4 regions of the Dorea sp. ICN-14282 genome follow, and region 1 is predicted to be linked to each of the others. Evidence: predicted binding sites of a transcription regulator. Region 1 holds the regulator's gene; each other region holds the start of a gene.
The links. Region 1 encodes Rex, which represses fermentation and respiration genes when NADH is low (regulators of the CRP and FNR family bind a similar motif). Its sites were predicted from a motif close to ATTGTTAANTANTTAACAAT; they were not measured.
Positions count from the first base shown of each region.

Region 2: a site for Rex is predicted at 3,482-3,501, ahead of pdxA (4-hydroxythreonine-4-phosphate dehydrogenase PdxA). Genes of this name have one in related genera too.
Region 3: a site for Rex is predicted at 2,323-2,342, ahead of gap (type I glyceraldehyde-3-phosphate dehydrogenase). Genes of this name have one in related genera too.
Region 4: a site for Rex is predicted at 2,204-2,223, ahead of WKT00_RS00995 (shikimate dehydrogenase). Genes of this name have one in related genera too.

Region 1 is NZ_JBBKBH010000001.1:560,119-565,068, reverse strand. It holds gene WKT00_RS02740 (NADP-dependent isocitrate dehydrogenase) at 1-769, shown strand, start outside; gene WKT00_RS02735 (ABC-F family ATP-binding cassette domain-containing protein) at 852-2,777, opposite strand; gene WKT00_RS02730 (redox-sensing transcriptional repressor Rex) at 2,896-3,540, shown strand; gene WKT00_RS02725 (NAD(P)H-hydrate dehydratase) at 3,645-4,950, shown strand, end outside.
Region 2 is NZ_JBBKBH010000002.1:102,827-107,776, forward strand. It holds gene WKT00_RS05755 (2-keto-3-deoxygluconate permease) at 1-868, opposite strand, end outside; gene WKT00_RS05760 (four-carbon acid sugar kinase family protein) at 884-2,227, opposite strand; gene pdxA (4-hydroxythreonine-4-phosphate dehydrogenase PdxA) at 2,263-3,285, opposite strand; gene WKT00_RS05770 (triose-phosphate isomerase) at 3,599-4,381, shown strand; gene WKT00_RS05775 (double-cubane-cluster-containing anaerobic reductase) at 4,457-4,950, opposite strand, start outside.
Region 3 is NZ_JBBKBH010000001.1:362,416-367,365, forward strand. It holds gene nifU (Fe-S cluster assembly scaffold protein NifU) at 1-364, shown strand, start outside; gene mnmA (tRNA 2-thiouridine(34) synthase MnmA) at 379-1,464, shown strand; gene WKT00_RS01750 (histidinol-phosphatase HisJ family protein) at 1,466-2,266, shown strand; gene gap (type I glyceraldehyde-3-phosphate dehydrogenase) at 2,409-3,422, shown strand; gene WKT00_RS01760 (phosphoglycerate kinase) at 3,525-4,718, shown strand; gene tpiA (triose-phosphate isomerase) at 4,773-4,950, shown strand, end outside.
Region 4 is NZ_JBBKBH010000001.1:216,300-221,249, reverse strand. It holds gene WKT00_RS01005 (helix-turn-helix domain-containing protein) at 1-444, opposite strand, end outside; gene aroD (type I 3-dehydroquinate dehydratase) at 437-1,192, opposite strand; gene WKT00_RS00995 (shikimate dehydrogenase) at 1,206-2,081, opposite strand; gene WKT00_RS00990 (FAD-dependent oxidoreductase) at 2,320-3,216, shown strand; gene WKT00_RS00985 (GNAT family N-acetyltransferase) at 3,317-4,318, opposite strand; gene ispF (2-C-methyl-D-erythritol 2,4-cyclodiphosphate synthase) at 4,337-4,885, opposite strand; tRNA gene WKT00_RS00975 (tRNA-Met) at 4,950-4,950, opposite strand, start outside.

The DNA of each region.
Region 1 (4,950 bases):
GATGAAGATTCCGGGAGCAGGAAAGGTAGAGCTTGTCTATACGGCAGAAGATGGGTCTGAGACGAGAGAACTGGTACATAACTTCGCAGGAGCCGGAATTGTGCAGGGAATGCACAACTTAAATGGTTCTATTGAGAGTTTCGCAAGAAGCTGCTTTAGTTATGCGCTGGATACCAAGCAGGATCTGTGGTTTGCAACCAAGGATACCATCTCTAAGAAATATGACCATACTTTTAAGGATATTTTCCAGGAGATTTATGACGCAGAATACAAAGAAAAATTTAAGACAGCTGGAATTGAATATTTCTATACATTGATTGATGATGCGGTAGCTCGTGTAATGAAGTCAGAAGGCGGATATATCTGGGCATGTAAGAACTATGACGGTGATGTTATGAGCGATATGGTTTCTTCTGCATTTGGCTCTTTGGCTATGATGACGTCCGTATTAGTGTCTCCAGAAGGGTATTATGAGTATGAGGCAGCTCATGGAACCGTGCAGCGTCATTATTATAAGCACCTGAAAGGGGAAGAGACCTCTACGAACTCTGTGGCAACCATCTTTGCCTGGACAGGAGCATTGAGAAAGCGCGGAGAAATGGATGGGAATACAGAATTAATGGCATTTGCAGACAAGCTTGAAAAGGCAACGATCGATACCATTGAAGAAGGAAAGATGACCAAGGATCTGGCATTGATTACGACAATTCCAAATCCAACTGTATTAAACAGTGAAGCATTTATCAAAGCGATTGCAGAAAAACTGTAATACCTGCAAAAATTGTAAAGGGTTGTAAACATAATTTGGGACGGAGTAAAATGAAACTTTACTCCGTCCCAAATTGAATTCTCTACTCTGCCAATTCTTCCCATCTTAGGTACAGTTCTTCTAATTCTTCAGCGATCGCGGCCTTTTCGTGAGCCAGTTCCTGGCATTTCACAGAATTAGTGAAAATTTCTTCCTCCATCATCAGCTGGTCGATTTCGCCGTCCCGTTCTTCTAACTGTGTAATTCGTTCTTCTGTTTTGCGAAGATCATTTTGGCGTTTTCGCTCCTTTGCCTGAGCTTCTTTTTGTTCTTGCCAGCTTAGTTTGCCTTCGGATACCGAAGTGGTGTTGGTGGAAGGAAGAGAAGAGGTGTTTGCTGGAGTGGAAGCGTAAGCTTTTGTCAGTTCTTCTTTCTTTTCCAAGTAGTAGTCATAGTTTCCAATATAGTTTATGAAAGTCTGATTGACCAGATCCAGAATCCGGGTTGCTGTCTGATTGATAAAGTAACGGTCATGGGATACATACAGGATCGTTCCTGTGTAGTCATTTAATGCTTTTTCCAGAATTTCCTTGGAAGTAATGTCCAAATGGTTAGTAGGCTCGTCGAGAATCAGGAAATTTGCTTCGGACAGCATTAGTTTTGCCAGAGATACGCGTCCGCGTTCTCCGCCGCTTAGATCCTTGATCCGTTTGAATACGTCATCGCCGGTAAAAAGAAAGGCGGCGAGCATATTTCGGATTCGAGTACCGGTAAGTGATGGATAGGAATCAGAAATTTCATCAAAAATCGTTTTTTCCATATTCAGCACATGGTGTTCCTGATCGTAATAGCCGATGTGGACATTCGTGCCAAGGATAAAGGTTCCGCCATCTGCCGGAAGTACCTCGTTTAAAATTTTAAGAAGCGTTGTCTTTCCGGTTCCGTTGTCTCCGATTATGGCAACGTGTTCTCCGCGTTTTATTTCAAAGCTGATGTCTTGGAACAGCGTTTGATTTGGAAAAGATTTGCTTAAATGTTCCACTTTAAGTACATCGTTTCCGCTGATACAGGAAGGCTCCAGTGTCAGTTGAATCTGTGTATTTACTTCTATTGGTTTTTCTACAGGAGTCATCTTTTCTAACATCTTTTCCCGGCTTTCGGCTCGGCGAATGGATTTTTCCCGGTTGAAAGAGCGAAGCTTTTCAATGACGGCTTCCTGATGCTTGATTTCCTGCTGCTGTTTTAGATATTCTTTGAGCCTTGCTTCTCGAACCTGCTGTTTTTTCTCAGCGTATGTTGCATAGTTTCCAAGATAGGTGGACAGTTGTCCCAGTTCGATTTCCAACACCTTGGTGACAACACGATTTAAGAAATAGCGGTCATGGGAGACGATAAGAACCGCTCCCTGATAGTTGAGAAGATACGTTTCCAGCCAAGCGATGGAAGTAAGATCCAGGTGGTTGGTAGGCTCGTCAAGAAGTAGAATGTCCGGTTTGGTCAGCAGAAGTTTTCCTAAGGATACCCGGGTTTTCTGACCACCGGAAAGCGTAGATACAGGTTTGGAAAAATCGTCTTCCGTAAAGCCAAGTCCTTTGAGGACTCCGGTGATTTCGCTTTCGTAGGCGTAACCGTTCTGTCGTTCGAATTCTGCCATCAGCCGGTTGTAAGTCTCCAGCCTTGCAGATAACGTTTCTCCTTCGAGAGAAGGCAGCTCCTGTTCGATGGAGCGGATCTGACATTCCATTTCGATCAGATCTGCCTTGGCAAGGCGGACTTCCTCGTAGATGGTCGCGCTGCCGGACATGTCCTGATGCTGGGCAAGATATCCAAGAGTTTTTCCCTTGGTAAGGATCACGTCTCCGTGATCAGGTGAAAGTTCACCTACAATCATTTTCAAAAGGGTGGATTTTCCGGCGCCGTTAGGGCCGACTAAAGCCACCTTTTCATGGTCTTCTATATGAAAAGAACCATCGGTGACAATCGTATTTTCACCGAAAGCTTTTGTAATTCCGTGACATGCTAGTACCATAATTTCCTCCTTTGTTTTTCCGTTTCTATTATATCGAAAATAGGAGAAAAAACAACTTAAAGTTTGACTTTGAAAGGAAAATTCTATATAATGTTTTCTAGAATGGAAGGTGAGATGATTGGAAGATAGAGGGATTTCTCAGGCAGTGATTCGCAGGCTGCCAAGATACTACAGATATTTGGGAGAACTGCTAGAAGGCGGAGTAGAACGAATTTCCTCAAATGATTTGAGTAAACGAATGAACGTAACTGCGTCTCAGATCCGTCAGGATCTGAACAACTTTGGAGGGTTTGGACAACAGGGATATGGATATAATGTAAAGTATCTGTACACAGAGATAGGCAAGATTCTGGGACTGGAAGAAGACCATAATATCATTATTATCGGAGCGGGTAATCTTGGACAGGCGCTGGCTAATTACGCAGCCTTTGAAAAGAGAGGCTTTATCTTAAAGGGAATCTTTGATGTGAACCCAAGACTTGCGGGAGTGACGATCCGCGGGGTTCCGATTCGGATGATGGATGAGCTTAGATCCTTCGTTGCGAACAATGAGGTAGACATTGCAGCTCTTACGATTCCGAAAGATAAAGCAGAGGAAGTAGCTGATATGCTGGTAGAGAACGGTGTCCGTGCAATCTGGAATTTTGCACATATTGACCTGAATCTGCCGGACAATGTGATTGTAGAGAATGTTCATCTCTCGGAGAGTCTTATGCAGTTGTCATATAATATCAGCCGATATAACGAAGAACATCAAAAATAAGCAAGAACAACACAGGGACGTGTAAGGACAGGCATGTGCAGACAGGCTTGTCTCTATGCGTCTTTTTTCATTGAAATAAAAAATATGACAGGGGGGGTAGCAGGATGGAGTATTTGGTAAACAGTCGTCAGATGAAGATGGCGGATCAGTATACCATACAGGAGAAAGGGGTTTTGTCGCTTACATTGATGGAGCGAGCGGCCGAAAGTTGTGTGAGGGTTATGGATGAACTCGGCATGGATTTATCCAGACCTTGTGTGGTATGCGGGTCGGGCAATAATGGAGGCGATGGCTTTGCGATTGCAAGGCTTTTGGCAGAAAGAGGGAAGGAGGTTACGGTATTTCTAGTCGGCAATAGCTCCAGCTGTACGGAAGAGACGAAGCATCAGATGCGTCTTCTTAAAGAGACGGGAACGCAGATTCTGGAAGGATATGAGCCGGGGGATTACAGTCTCATCGTAGATGCCATTTTTGGCGTGGGATTAGGCCGGGAAATTATTGGCAGATACGTACAGGTGATTCAACAGATGAATGAAGCTGATGCACAGAAATTTTCAGTAGATCTGCCATCTGGAATTTCAGCAGATCATGGAGCTGTGATGGGAATCGCATTTCAGGCGGATGTGACGGTGACGTTTCAGACAACCAAGCTGGGACTTGCACTGTATCCGGGGAAACGTTATGCCGGGAAGGTATTTGTAGAAGATATTGGAATTGACCTGACAAAGGCAGAGAAAGATTCCAATCTTACCTATGCTTACGAGCGGGAAGATTATCGAAAGCTTCTTCCGATAAGAAGAGCAGATTCTAACAAGGGAACCTACGGCAAGGTTCTTGTGATTGCCGGAAGCAAAGGCATGGCAGGAGCGGCGTATTTGAATGCTTATGCAGCTTATATGGCAGGCGCAGGTCTGGTACAGATCTATACAGCTGAGGAGAACCGTGTGGTTCTGCAGCAGCTGCTGCCGGAGGCAATCGTCACAACCTATGATCTCTATGATCAGGGAGAGCTTTTAAGGCTTTTGAAATGGGCCGATGTAGTCTGTGTTGGATCGGGGATCGGGACGACGGAGAAGGCACGAAAGATTCTGCGTGCTACATTGGAAAATGTGCGTGTTCCATGTCTGGTAGATGCAGATGGATTGAATCTGATCGCCGCTCACAAAAAATATCTGGATGCATTGTCTGTGGATGATCTGGTATTTACTCCGCATATGATGGAAATGTCAAGGCTTACAGACTTAACGATTGAGGAGATTCGCTCTTCCAGAATGGACGTGATAAAAAGCTTTGCCGATCAGCATCGTTTAACCTGTGTGTTAAAAGATGCCCGCACGGTTATTGCGTCGAAGGGAAGAAAAGCAAGTGTCAATCTGTCGGGGAATGCATCGATGGCGAAAGCCGGTTCCG
Region 2 (4,950 bases), on a different contig from region 1:
ACTGTGCCATGCTTGGGTCTGCTTCTGCAACTGCTGCCGGTGTCATAGCAGAGTTAAGAGCTGTTGTTCCGATTGCTGCTCCCATCGCATTTCTCTCTTTCTTCGGAAGAAGAAGATTAATTACGAAGAAGAAGATTACTGCTGTTGCTGCTGAAATCAGTCCAAGTACAATACCGGAAGCTCCTGCTGTCAGGATCGTCTTCACGTCTGTCTTTGCACCAATAGAAATCGTCATAAAGAAGGTTACGATTGGCTGTGCTGTCTTACATGCATCTCTGAATCCCTTGTCAAGATTTCCCCAGATGAAACCAATTAACAGAGGAACTAATACTGCGATCAGAGACTTAACTGGAATATTTGCAAGTCCTGTTGCTCCAAGTGCAATCAGTGTAAAGAATGGTCCATCGTTCAAAGACAGAATGGAGATCGCTCCTGTATCTGTCGCATTACCGAACTGAGAGGACAGGGAAATGTACAGGGATCCGTTGGAGTTCGTAATAGTTGCAATCAGTACAAATGGTGCGATTCCTAAGAATCCTTCCGGTCCACAAAGCTTTCCTACCAAAAGTCCTATCACAACTCCGAGGAGGAATTTGGTTCCTGTCATAATCACACCTTTGTAAAGAGGCATACCTACCTGCTTGATGTTGATCATAGATCCACATACAATCAGGAAAAATCCCATCATACATGCATTTCCTTCATAGAATAACGCCGTTACATAACCACCAATCTGGAATACCTGTGGTACAAATGTTGCTAAAACTACTGCAATAACCAGTGGGATAATAACCAATCCACCAGGCAGGTTCTTCATCTTATTCAGAATATCAAAATCTTTTTGTTCTTTCACTTTATTCTCTTCCATTTTCTCCGCTCCTTTTTACTTTCTTCCTGCTTCTTTAAACAGACGATCTACGATATCACAAGCAGTATGATCATTTCCTGTCAGTCCGCCTTTTCCTACAACCGGAAGCCCATCATAGCTTCCTACCAGACGTCCCACATCTGCCTGTGGAATCACGTAATCCATCACCTGGATACACTCCACGCCAAGCTGATAGCAGACATTTACCATGGTGTCTCCGCCTGTCGTGTACAATCCTGCAATTCTGTCTCGTCCAACTCTTTCCATCAGCTTTGTAATGATGGTTCCAAGTCCTGCATTGATCCGATTTGCACTCATTCCGGATGCATATCCACGCTTCTTATCTTCCTCATCCAGATTCAAAAGCTCTCCGTGCAGCGCCGTCTCAAACAGAATTGCCCTTGGCTGGGATCCCTCTTGGAACATCTCTTTTGCCAATTCTACTGCTCGTTCAGCCTCGGCTACGGCCTCATCTCCGCCGTTAATCAGCAGAATCGGCTCCACACTGATACGCACGTGCCGCTCATCCTCACAGAGCACTTCCATCTGCTTTTTGGTAACCGGAGTTGCGCTTCCTGCTGCAATCAGAACCGTTTTTTCTTCTTCATTCGCTGTTTCCGGAATATTCGGTTCTTCTACTCCAATCAACCCGCGCTCATAAGCAAGCTTCGCAGTAAACGGACCCGGATCCACTGCCACAACATTCCACTTCAAAGCAATACATGCCTTCGCAATGGTCTCTACATCTTCCAGTGTAATTCCGTCCACCACAATCACTTCACAGCCTTCGCCCCGCTTTTCCTCCAGCGCTTTTTCTACTGCCTCTTTGCCTGCCAGGACTTTGTCAAGTGTCACCAGTCCCACCTGGCGTCTGGTCTGTCCTGCCAGCAGTCGTGGAATATAATTTTCTTTTACGGGTGTGCGCACATCCTTTGCAACCGGCGTGTTAATTAGCGCCACACCGTCAATCACGGAATATCCGCCAACCAAAATTCTTCTGGACTGCGGCATTGCCGGAACAACAACCGCAACTGCATCTTCCCCGATCTGATCGAGCATTGCATCGATCTCCACGCCGACGCCACCTCGAAGTGTCGTATCAATCCGCTTGGAGAAATACTTTACTCCCATCCGCTTCAACGCAAGCGTAGCCGATTTTACTTTCTCGTACGCCTCGTCTGCCGGAAGCGGGCGTGAATTGCTGCTTACCAGAATTGCATCCAACTCATCTGCACCTTTGGCTTTTTCTGCCGCTTCTTCATTAAAAAATACTGCTGTCTGTGCCTTGGATCTGGCAAGGAGTACCCCTGTCGTTGTTGCTCCAGTCAGATCATCTGCAACTGCACCTATGATCGGCATAGTCCTCTTCCCTTCCTTTCTCTTTTGTATTCTTCTTATTTCATTGCATTTCCTTCGTGTTTACGAACGGCGTATTCTACGCACACTTTTGTGGATTCAATCAAACTTACGCAGTCTGCGATTCCCTTTCCTGCAATGTCAAATGCCGTTCCGTGATCAACAGAACCTCTGATAAACGGAAGTCCCCATGTAATCGTAACAGACTTCTGGAAATCAAGCGTCTTACATGCGATATGACCCTGATCATGGTACATAGAGAGGATCGCATCGAATTTTCCGCTCTTTCCGATATGGAATACGGAATCTGCCGGACATGGTCCCACTGCATTGATGCCCTTTTCCTGCGCCATCTTAACAGCCGGCTCTAACTCATCGATCTCTTCTCTTCCGAACAGCCCGTTATCGCCGTTGTGTGGATTAATACCTGCAACTGCGATGCAAGGATTCTCGATTCCGACGCCTCTTAATTCTTTGTCAATGTTCTCAATAAACTCCAGAACAACGTCCTTGGTTGCATAGTGTACTGCGTCTACCAGTGACATGTGACGGCTTACGAAGAAGACTCTCAGCTTATGGCAGGAGAACATGGTCAGTGCATATGGAGATCCTGTCTCATTCTGATAAATCTCGGTATGTCCTGGTTCCTTGACACCGATCAGCTTAATTGCCTGCTTGTGAATCGGAGCCGTGGATACTGCATCCACACGGCCTTCCATTCCAAATGCGATGGATTTCATAATCCAGTCAATTGCCATCTGGCCAGCCAGCGCCTGAACCTCCCCCCACTGAATAGAATCTGTATCATAGTCGCCCGTCTCCAGTACGTCCACAACACCAAATTCATATTTTGCTTCTTCTGGCTCGGAAATCTTATTGTATTTCAATTCCTTTCCAAGTACCTTTGCTGCTCTATCCAAAATCGCAATGCTTCCGATCACGAATGGCTTACAAGAATCATGAAGTTCCTTATCCAGCATAGTTCCTACTACAATCTCCGGTCCGATTCCTGCTGGATCTCCCATTGTAATTGCTGTTACAGGCTTGAATGTATTTTTCATTTACCTTCCCTTTCCTTTCGTTTTGTTTTCGTTTTGTATTTTTTTCTGTTTCGTTTGTGATTTCATTTTATATTCATTTCTTTTCAAAATCAATAGTTTTTTAGAATTTCAGCATATTATAAAGCTTGCTTTTTCTCTTTTTATGCAATATATACATATTTTTTATATTTTAACTTTCGTTTGCTTTCGTTTTTCGTTTGTCATTATTTTAACGTTTTAATTATCACTTTTTGCACGATTGATTTTCATTTTTACAAGGTATATAATAGGGACATCAAAGACTTATTTATTTCATTATACAGGAGGCAATACCATGAAAAAAAAGTTATATTTCGGCAGCAACTTAAAAATGTATAAAAATGTCCAGGACACCGTTGCTTATTTAAAAAAGCTGTCCGATAACACTGCTGATTTAAGCCGTGACGAGATCCAATTATTCATCATTCCATCTTTCACTTCACTGGATCGCGCGACCGCTTCTATCGATCAGAATTCTATTCTTCTGGGCGCACAAAACATGTGCTGGGAAGATCAGGGACAGTTTACCGGAGAAATCTCTCCACCGATGTTAAAAGAACTGGGAATTAAACTGGTAATGATCGGCCATTCTGAGAGAAGACACGTCTTTGGCGAGACGGACTACGAAGAAAACAAGAAAGTAAAAGCTTCTCTAAACCACGGATTCCAGACACTTCTTTGCATTGGCGAAACGGGAGAACAAAAAGAATACGGTGTCAGCGCCGAAATTCTGCGCACACAGCTAAAGATCGGATTCCACGGAGTATCCAAAGATCAGATCGGAAAGATCTGGGTAGCCTATGAACCAGTCTGGTCCATCGGTGTCAACGGAACCCCGGCTTCCCCGGACTATGCCGAAAAAATGCATAAGGTAATCAAAGAAACACTCCACGAATTGTTCGGCGACGCCAGCGAAGAGATTCCGGTTCTCTACGGCGGAAGCGTAAATCCTGACAATGCCTGCGACCTGATTGTGCAGCCTTCCATCGACGGGCTCTTCACCGGACGCTCCGCATGGGATGCCGATAAATTCAACGCGCTGATCCGTGATGCTATAAAAGCATACGAGGAAGCATAATATCCATACAAAAAACATCAACATCAAAAAATAATGGAAGGATACCATCTCTGATATCCTTCCATTATTTTATCTCTACAACATCTCAATAAATGCTGCAATTCTTGTTCCCAGCTGTCCAATATCAGCCTGAGAGTAATCTGTCTCTACATTAATGTATGGAATCTTCTTCTGCTCATTCACAAATTTGCGAATTCCAAATGCTTCCACATTATAAGTATGGCATGCCTGCAGCGTCATCTCAACCACGCCGTCTACCTTGTATTCATCAATCAGACGTCCCAAAAGTTCCAAACGATTCGGGTTTGGCGTCATAACGGAACAGCCAATATTCAGATACCGTCTTGCAAGCGCATCGTATACGTCCGGATTCGTCTCGTCTACTTCTTTGTCAATCGCCTTAGCGCCGCTGCAGTTTTCATAAGTAACAACGATTCCTCCGTTTTCCTCTACGGCCTTGATCACCTTCTCGGTCGCTCCTCCAAGGGGACATCCCGTAATCAGAATTCTAGGCTTCTTTGGCTGCATCTTTCCTTCTGCATATTCCTTTTCAATCTTATCAACCAACG
Region 3 (4,950 bases), 200 kb from region 1:
TACGGTAGGAAACGCAAAGTGCGGAGATATTATGAGAATTTATCTGGATATTGATGAGAATCAGATTATCCAGGATGTAAAGTTTAAAACTTTCGGGTGCGGAGCTGCAGTTGCAACCAGTAGTATGGCAACGGAGCTGGTTAAGGGTAAGAACATTCAGGAAGCGATGGAAGTGACAAATAAAGCGGTTATGGAAGCCCTCGATGGACTTCCGCCGGTGAAAGTTCACTGCTCTTTGCTGGCAGAAGAGGCAATTCATGCAGCCCTTTGGGATTATGCAGAAAAGCACGATATTAAGATTGAAGGTCTGGAAAAACCAAAATCAGATATTCACGAAGATGAAGAAGAGGAAGAAGAATACTAGGCCGGAGGCGTAAAATGGAGAAAAAGAAGGTTGTAGTCGGAATGTCAGGCGGTGTGGATTCTTCTGTGGCAGCATGGCTTCTGAAAGAACAGGGATATGATGTAATTGGAGTAACCATGCAGATCTGGCAGGAGGAAGAAAAAGACGATCAGGAAGAGAATGGAGGCTGCTGCGGGTTAAGCGCAGTTGAAGATGCCAGAAGAGTGGCGGCATCCCTTGAAGTTCCTTACTATGTTATGAATTTCAGGCAGGACTTTAAGGAACGGGTGATCGATTATTTTATCGGAGAATATCAGCAGGGGCGTACGCCGAATCCTTGCATTGCCTGTAACCGCTATGTGAAGTGGGAGGCTTTGCTAAAGAGAAGTCTGGATATCGGGGCAGACTATATTGCGACCGGTCATTATGCTAGAATCGATCAGCTGGAAAATGGAAGATACGCGGTGCGTACTTCTCAGACAGCGGCAAAAGATCAGACGTATGCGTTGTACAATCTGACACAGGAACAACTTTCCAGAACCAAGATGCCGGTAGGCGATTATACCAAAGAAGAGATTCGTAAAATGGCAGAAAAAATTGGGCTTAGGATTGCAGATAAGCCGGACAGTCAGGATATTTGTTTTGTGCCGGATGGAGATTACGCCTCCTATATAGAAGCAAACAGCGTGAAGAAAATCGAACCGGGAAATTTCGTGTTGAGTGATGGAACAGTGGTAGGACAACATAAGGGAATCATACATTATACGGTCGGTCAGCGAAAAGGCTTGGGACTGTCTCTGGGACATCCGGTTTTTGTATTGGAGATTCGTCCGGAGACGAATGAAGTTGTAGTAGGAAGCAATGAGGAGTCCATGTCTCATTATGTGAGAGCAAATCAGGTGAATTTTATGTCAGTGGAAGATCTGCCGGAGAAGAGACGGGTTTGGGCAAAGATTCGCTACAACCATAAAGGGGCGTGGTGTATTGTGGAAAAGACTGGAGAGGATGAAATCCTATGCACCTTTGAAGAGCCTCAGCGCGCCATTACTCCAGGCCAGGCAGTTGTTCTCTATGAAGGAGAGTATGTGCTTGGCGGCGGAACAATTATAGGAGATGAGTAGAATGAGAGCAGACGTGCATATGCATACAAATTTTTCCCACGATTCGGAGGCGCTGCCAGAAGAGATGATTCAGGGTGCCATTCAAAAGGGACTAGAGATGATCTGCATTACCGATCATTTCGATAAGGATAATATGGAATGGGGAGCCGAAGATATTTTTGATCCGGAAGCATATTTTCAGGTTCTTCGGCCGCTTCAGGAAAAGTACCAGGGAAAGATCCGGGTAAATATCGGTGTAGAAATAGGAATGCAGCCCTATCTTGCACCATTTTACCAGGAATTTGTGGAGAAATATCCGTTTGATTTTGTAATCGGATCCGTGCACAGCATCTGGAGGCGGGACATTGCTGCGGGCAGTGTGTTCGAGGGACGAACGGACGAAGAAGTTTACCGGGCGACATTAGAGGAGACGCTGGAAGATGTCCGCCTGCATGAATCCTTTGATGTGCTTGGTCATTTAGATTATATGACACGCTATGGAAGCGCAAGAGAGCAGGAATATTCGTATCGGCGGTATCAGGATCTGATAGATGAAATTTTAAAAACGCTGATTTCCAAAGGAAAAGGTCTGGAATTAAATACCGCGGGATTGAAGTATGGCCTTCCCTACGCACATCCTCATCAGGATGTACTGAGACGCTACCGGGAATTAGGTGGAGAGATTCTTACCGTGGGGGCAGATGGTCACAAACCAGAACATATTGCCTATGATTTTGACCGGGGAATAGAGATTTTGAGAGACTGTGGTTTTCGGTACTATACAGAATTTCAGGGTCGTAAGCCGGTATTTCGGGCACTTTGATGAAAAAGTGTAAAAGCACTTGAATTTTTGTATCAAATTTAGTACAATAAAAAACGGTTGATGATTCTTTAACAAGATTAAGGATTCATGATAATAAAGACTGTGAAAAGCAGTCAATATAAAACTTTAGGAGGAATTAATCATGGCAGTAAAAGTAGCGATTAATGGATTTGGACGTATTGGACGTCTTGCATTCAGACAGATGTTCGGAGCAGAAGGATATGAGGTAGTTGCAATCAACGACCTGACATCTCCAAAGATGCTTGCTCACCTGTTAAAATATGATTCTTCTCAGGGAAGATATGCTCTGGCTGACAAGGTAGAAGCTACAGAGGATTCTATCATTGTAGACGGAAAAGAAATCAAAATTTATGCAAAGGCTAATGCTGAGGAACTTCCATGGGGAGAAATCGGTGTTGACGTAGTACTTGAGTGTACAGGATTCTATACATCCAAAGAGAAAGCATCTGCTCACGTAAAAGCAGGAGCTAGAAAAGTTGTTATCTCTGCACCAGCAGGAAACGACCTTCCTACAATCGTATACAATGTTAACCATACAGAACTGAAGCCAGAAGATACTGTAATTTCTGCAGCTTCTTGTACAACAAACTGTTTAGCACCTATGGCTAAGGCTCTGAATGATCTTGCTAAGATCAAATCCGGTATTATGTGTACAATTCACGCTTACACAGGAGATCAGATGACTCTTGACGGACCACAGAGAAAGGGGGATTTAAGAAGATCTCGTGCAGCAGCAGTAAACATCGTTCCAAACAGTACAGGAGCAGCTAAGGCTATCGGTCTTGTTATCCCAGAACTGAACGGAAAATTAATCGGAGCAGCTCAGCGTGTTCCAACCCCAACAGGATCTACAACAATCTTAACAGCAGTTGTTGAAGGAAACGTTACCGTTGATGAAGTAAATGCAGCTATGAAGGCAGCAGCTACAGAATCTTTCGGATACAACACAGATGAGATCGTATCCAGCGACATCGTTGGTATGAAGTATGGTTCTCTGTTCGATGCAACTCAGACAATGGTTCTGCCATTAGACAACGGAACTACAGAGGTTCAGGTTGTTTCTTGGTATGACAATGAGAACTCTTACACAAGCCAGATGGTAAGAACAATCAAATACTTCTCTGAGTTAGCTTAATTTGAAAGAACTACATTATTAGTATTATTAAGACTCAACAAGGGTCCGGTCTTTATGGACCGGACCCTTTTGTTTATTAGAAAAATCTGAGGAGGCAAGGATATGCTTAACAAAAAATCAGTAGATGACATTAATGTAAAAGGGAAAAAAGTCCTGGTAAGATGTGACTTTAACGTTCCTCTTATCGACGGAAAGATCACAGATGAGAACCGTCTTGTTGCTGCACTGCCAACGATCAAAAAGCTGATCGCTGATGGCGGAAAGGTGATTCTGTGTTCCCACCTTGGAAAACCGAAGGGAGAGCCAAAGCCGGAATTATCTCTGGCACCAGTAGCAGTACGTTTATCCGAACTTCTTGGACAGGAAGTAAAATTTGCTGCTGATCCAGAAGTTGTAGGAGCAAATGCAAAAGCTGCAGTAGAGGCAATGAAAGATGGAGAAGTGATCCTTCTTGAAAATACCCGTTACAGAGCAGAAGAGACTAAGAATGGTGAGGCATTCAGCAAAGAACTTGCTTCCCTGTGTGACGTATTTGTAAACGATGCGTTCGGTACAGCACATCGTGCACACTGTTCTAACGTAGGAGTAACTGAGTTTGTAGATACTGCAGTTGTTGGTTACTTAATGCAGAAAGAGATTGATTTCCTTGGAAATGCAGTAAACAATCCGGAGAGACCATTCGTTGCTATTCTTGGAGGAGCAAAGGTTTCCAGCAAGATTTCTGTTATCGAGAACTTGATCGATAAAGTAGATACACTGATTATCGGTGGTGGAATGTCTTACACATTCTGTAAAGCACTTGGCGGAAAGATCGGAACTTCTCTTTGCGAAGATGATTATCTTCAGTATGCTCTTGATATGCTGAAAAAGGCTGAAGAAAAGGGCGTGAAATTATTACTGCCAGTTGATAATATTATCGGAGATGACTTCTCTAATGATGCAAATACACAGGTTGTTAAGAGTGGAGAGATTCCGGAAGGCTGGGAAGGTATGGATATCGGACCAGACACAGAGAAGATCTTCTGTGATGCTGTAGCAGATGCAAAGACTGTTGTATGGAACGGACCAATGGGATGCTTCGAGATGCCAAAATTCGCTCATGGAACAGAAGCAGTTGCAAAAGCACTTGCACAGACAGATGCAACAACCATCATTGGTGGTGGAGACTCTGCAGCAGCAGTAAACCAGCTGGGATATGGAGATAAGATGACGCACATTTCTACAGGTGGCGGCGCTTCTCTGGAATTCTTAGAGGGAAAAGAACTGCCAGGTGTTGCGGCAGCAAATAATAAATAAGGTATTTGTGAACCCGGGAAAGGGAACATACCAATATTGAGGAGATATAGGAAAATGGCAAGAAGAAAAATTGTAGCAGGCAACTGGAAGATGAACAAAACTCCAAGTGAGGCAGTTGCACTGGTTGAAGAATTAAAACCATTGGTAGCAAGTGAAGACGTAGATGTTGTATTCTGCGTACCGGCAATCGACATTATTCCGGTTGTTGAAGCCTGCAAAGGCACCAACATTC
Region 4 (4,950 bases), 340 kb from region 1:
CCCATCATCCAGGTATTCCAGATTTTCCGACTGCCTGCGAAAATAAAAATCCGGACACCTCTCTAGATACCATTCGTCAAGATGTTCATCCAACATTTCCAGTTCTTTAGAGTATTCCCGGATACAATCTCTAAGTACACATGCCTTTCGGATCTCTTCTTCTACTTCTTCCAATCGTTTGGCAAGCATTTGCTTTAACCGATCATCGTCTGCCTCGCCGTGAAGAAGACCGATCTCTTTCAGCGAAAATCCCAAATTCTTATACTTCACACACTCATAAATATCGGTACAGGCTCTCAAGCCATAAGACCTGTAATTCGACTGTTCCTTCCTGTTTGCACGGAAAAGTCCTATTTTTTCATAATATTTAATTGTATGCGACGATACTCCGGTAAATCTGGCTAATGTTCCTATCGTTGTCTCTTCCATAGACATTTTACGCATGCAGCTTCTTCAGTATCCATGCCAGATCCTCTACGCCGATCTGTCCCGGTGCCGAAGCCTTCTTCGCTGCTCCAAAGGTAAGTGCAGATCCAAAAGTTTCCCCTGCAAGGCGGCTGATCACCCCCGTTCCCGCCATAGACATGGTAATAATCGGACGGTCTGCATGCATTTCCTGCATGGTAAGGGTTGCATCAAGAAGTGTCAGAACATCCCGGCTGCATGTCGGCATTGCGGCAAGCTTCGGAATGTCTGCTCCCATCTCCTGCATTTTCATAAGACGTCTGACAATCTCGTCTTTCTTTGGCGTCTGATCAAAATCATGGTTGGATGCCACAACCTTCACTCCAGCCTTATGAATTCCTTCTATCATGCGGGTTACTTCCTCATCTCCAGTAAACGCTTCTACATCTACCAAATCCACATAACCGCTTTCTGCCACCTGAATATTCAACTTTTCATATTCTTGGGTCGAAATCGCCTTTTCTCCGCCTTCCTTCTTCGTACGAAATGTAAAAAGTAACGGAATCTCTCCCAAAACCGTCCGAAGCTGTCTTGCCGTTTCCAGCGTTTCTTCCAATTCAAGCACCTGATCGTACCAGTCGGCTCTCCATTCAACTACATCAAGCGGAAGCTCCTTACACTCCTCTGCCGCCGCTAGAATTTCTTCCCTTGTATTTCCTACAATCGGAACACAGATTTTGGGAATTCCTTCTCCAATCGCGACTCCTCTTACTACTACCGGCTTTATCATAATCATCCTCCTAGTCGTACTTAATATCCAGAATCTCTTTCATATATGGAATTGGCATTGCTTTTCCTGTGTACAGCTGCACCGCTGCATCTCCCTGGAATAACATCATGCCCAGTCCATTCATTGTCTTACATCCTACTTCTTTCGCCATCTTAAGAAGTGCTGTCTCTCTTGGTGCATAGATCACATCTACTACAATCAAATCCGGTCTTAAGTAGGAAGCATCCGGAATATAGGTCTGACCTTCCAAAGGTTTCATTCCCACGCCAGTCGCGTTAACAAACAGATAACTGTCTGCAATCTCTTCTTTTAATTTCGCAAGATCCGCAAGATCATATACGTGAGCGGTACATTCTGTATTGTTGTTAATCTTTTCTGCATTCGTAATTGCACGCTCCCAAGAAGCATCTTTGATATTAAAGATGGAAATCTCTTTCACCCCGTCAAGAGCTGCCTGAATCTGAATTGCAGTTGCCGCTCCGCCTGCACCTACAATCGTCATTTTCTTTCCAATCACGTCGATATTATTATCTTTCAAAGCAGCCATAAACCCAAGACCATCTGTGTTGTGTCCTGTCAGATGTCCATTATCATTTACAACCGTATTAACTGCTCCACACAGCTTAGCTGCCGGAGACAATTCATCCAAATACTGCAAGATCTCTGTTTTATTTGGCATAGATATATTAGAGCCTCTCATACCAAGCGTACGAATCGCATTCACTGCATCCTTCAAATTGCTGTTGTCCACCTCAAATGCCATCTGTACATAATTAAGCCCCAGCTTTGCATACGCCTCATTGTGCATGGTTGGGGAACTGGAATGTCTGATTGGATCAGCCATCAGCCCGATCAATATTGTTTTTGCATCTACTCTTTCTGCCATCTTTCTTCTCCTTTCAAGATTGTCAAATTCTTAACTTAATTATAAACTTAAGCCTACCTTCCGACCAATACTTATTACTCTTCCAACCTATAATTTTTATCTATCGGTTGTCTCCTTATATCTATAATAAATATTTATCAAAAAATAAAATATTATAATTTTACATTATTGTTAATCTGCGTTATATTGAACTGGAAGAACAGATAACGAAAATCCATCCACAGGAGGAATTGAAATGATGTACGATATAATCATTATCGGTGCCGGACCAGCTGGAATCAGCGCCGGACTTTACGCAGTCAGCAGGGGAAAGAAAACACTTGTTATTGAAAAACACGAAGTCGGCGGACTGATCAAAAAGGTATCTTCCGTCACCCATTACAGCGGATTGATCGAACAAGAAACTGGAGCTACCTTCGCTGCCCGATTAAAAAAACAGGCAGAAAACGCAGGTGTTTCCATCGTGCAAGAAACGGTAACGGAAGTATCTCTGACTCCGACAACAAAAACCGTCACTACCGACACTCATACCTATGAAGCTCCCCGCATCATTCTTGCTTGCGGAACTACTCCACGCAGACTTGGTATTCCCGGTGAACTGGAACTTTCAGGAAAGGGTGTATGCCAAAATGCCACAAAGGACGCTCCCCTTTGCGCCGGTAAACATGTTTATGTCGTAGGCGGAGCAGACGGCGCCATAAAAGAAGCGCTCTACCTTGCAGGCTTTGCCAAAAAGCTTACCATTCTTCATTTTGAAGAACAATTGGGCTGCATCGCAGAATTTAAAGAAAAGCTGAAAAAAGCAGAAAATATAGAAGTATGTCTCTCTTCCCGTCTCCATGCAATTCACGGGACAGATCAGATTGAGACACTGGAAATTAAGAACGAAATCGATTCATCCATCACTACCATCCAGGATCCTGGCTGTCAGGTATTTATCTATGCCGGATCCACACCAAACACCGAACTTTTTACGGAACTCTCTTTAGAAGACGGTTATATTCCGACAAATGAAAGGATGGAAACCTCCATTCCCGGAGTCTACGCTGCCGGCGATATCCGTATGAAGCAGGTGCGCCAGGCTGCAACTGCTGTATCTGACGGAGCTGTCGCAGCAATCAACGCTTCTATGTAAACCACGTAAAATACCCCCGCCTGTGTGTTGGCATCTTCTGCCAGCACACAGGCGGGGGTATTTTATAATCGACTTTTGCATTCTCTTCTCAAAAAGCCCTCTAGACTATCTCATTTAAATAAATCCGGCTTAGAGGTATCAATTTCTTTAATTCTTCTTTCAGCCTCACAGAAAGTTCAACCCCTTCTTCTTTCTCAATCCCTTCTACGGAAGCCGCACCAAAAATCAGACTTGTAAGGGCTCCTATGGTAATGGTTCCCTCCTTTTGATGTTCACTTCCCTCCATCAGCATAACACCGGAATATTCTGTCCCCGTCAACAAAATGCAGCGATTGTTCTCTTCAATCACTGGATCGGTAACCCGAAAACACATACCGACAAAGGAGCAAACAGAAAGACTCATCAAAAGCCGCCTCACATCCACAATCCGAACCATAATCTTCGGGCGCTTCTCTCCCTGTGGCTCTGAAGCAGCAATCCTGCAGTCTGTAATATGTCCATCTGTCCGATAAACCATCAATCTGCCGCCATCACTTTCGCATTCTTTCCAAAGTCTTCTGTAATACGCCTCGTCCCGAAATGCATACACCTGATATTTGGAAGCCAAATCCTGATTGGCCGCCCTGGAAAGTTCTGATAAGTCCGCTTCCGTCACCTCCGCAACCTGCACGTTTTTAGGATACACTTCACCATCCTGATAATAGAGCGGATTCTGCTCATATACCGTCCGAAAATCATAAGGCGTATAAATTGCTTCTGCCGCTGGCATCAAAAAGGTAAATGCCTCTCCTTCCTGATACATATCGTTTAAGGCTCGCTTTAACAGCGCACCCATATATCCACGCCCTCGATATTCCTTTTGCGTGGCAACCGCCACAATATAATTGGCATTCTTTTTCCCCCGGTTTACCATTAGTGAATACGGATTCAGGTGAAGCATCGCCCGAATTTCACCATCTTCTATCACAGTATAAATCTGATTATCCTTTGTTTTCTCTGTGTAGTAGTAATCCACAAATGCCCGGCTATCCTCTGAGAACACGGTCTCATAAAGCGGCCTGGTATCTGCGCGTTCCAATTCTTCAAGTTTCCTGATCTCCATCCTTTGCTCCTACTCTCTTTATCTGTCAGTCTGTTTGCATCCCGGGCAGGAGTCGCAGGCTCTGTCCGTATCTTCTACTGTATAACTGTAATTGGAAATGGTATCCAGGGCAGCAATCGCCTGAGCTGAAATTCCTTCTCCACTTCCTGTAAAACCAAGTCCCTCTTCCGTCGTTGCCTTAATATTAATCTGGCTGACATCAATATGAAGAGCTTCTGCTACATTTTTTCGCATTGTTTCTATATGCGGAGCCATCTTTGGACGCTGTGCAATAATTGTCGCATCAATATTTCCAATTACATAAAGCTCCTTCTCAATCAGCTCTCCAACGTGTTCCAACAGACGGATACTAGAAGCCCCTTTGTACGCCGGATCGGTATCCGGAAAATGTTTTCCGATATCTCCAAGCGCCGCTGCCCCCAAAAGCGCATCCATAATCGCATGCAGAAGCACGTCCGCATCTGAATGCCCCAAAAGCCCTTTTTCATAAGGAATTTTCACTCCTCCCAGGATCAGCTCTCTTCCTTCTACCAACTTATGCACATCATAGCCCATTCCTATTCGCATGTCCCTTCCTCCTTTTCTTCTTAACTTTGCAAAAAAAGCCCATGTATCATGGGCTTTTCTCTAGT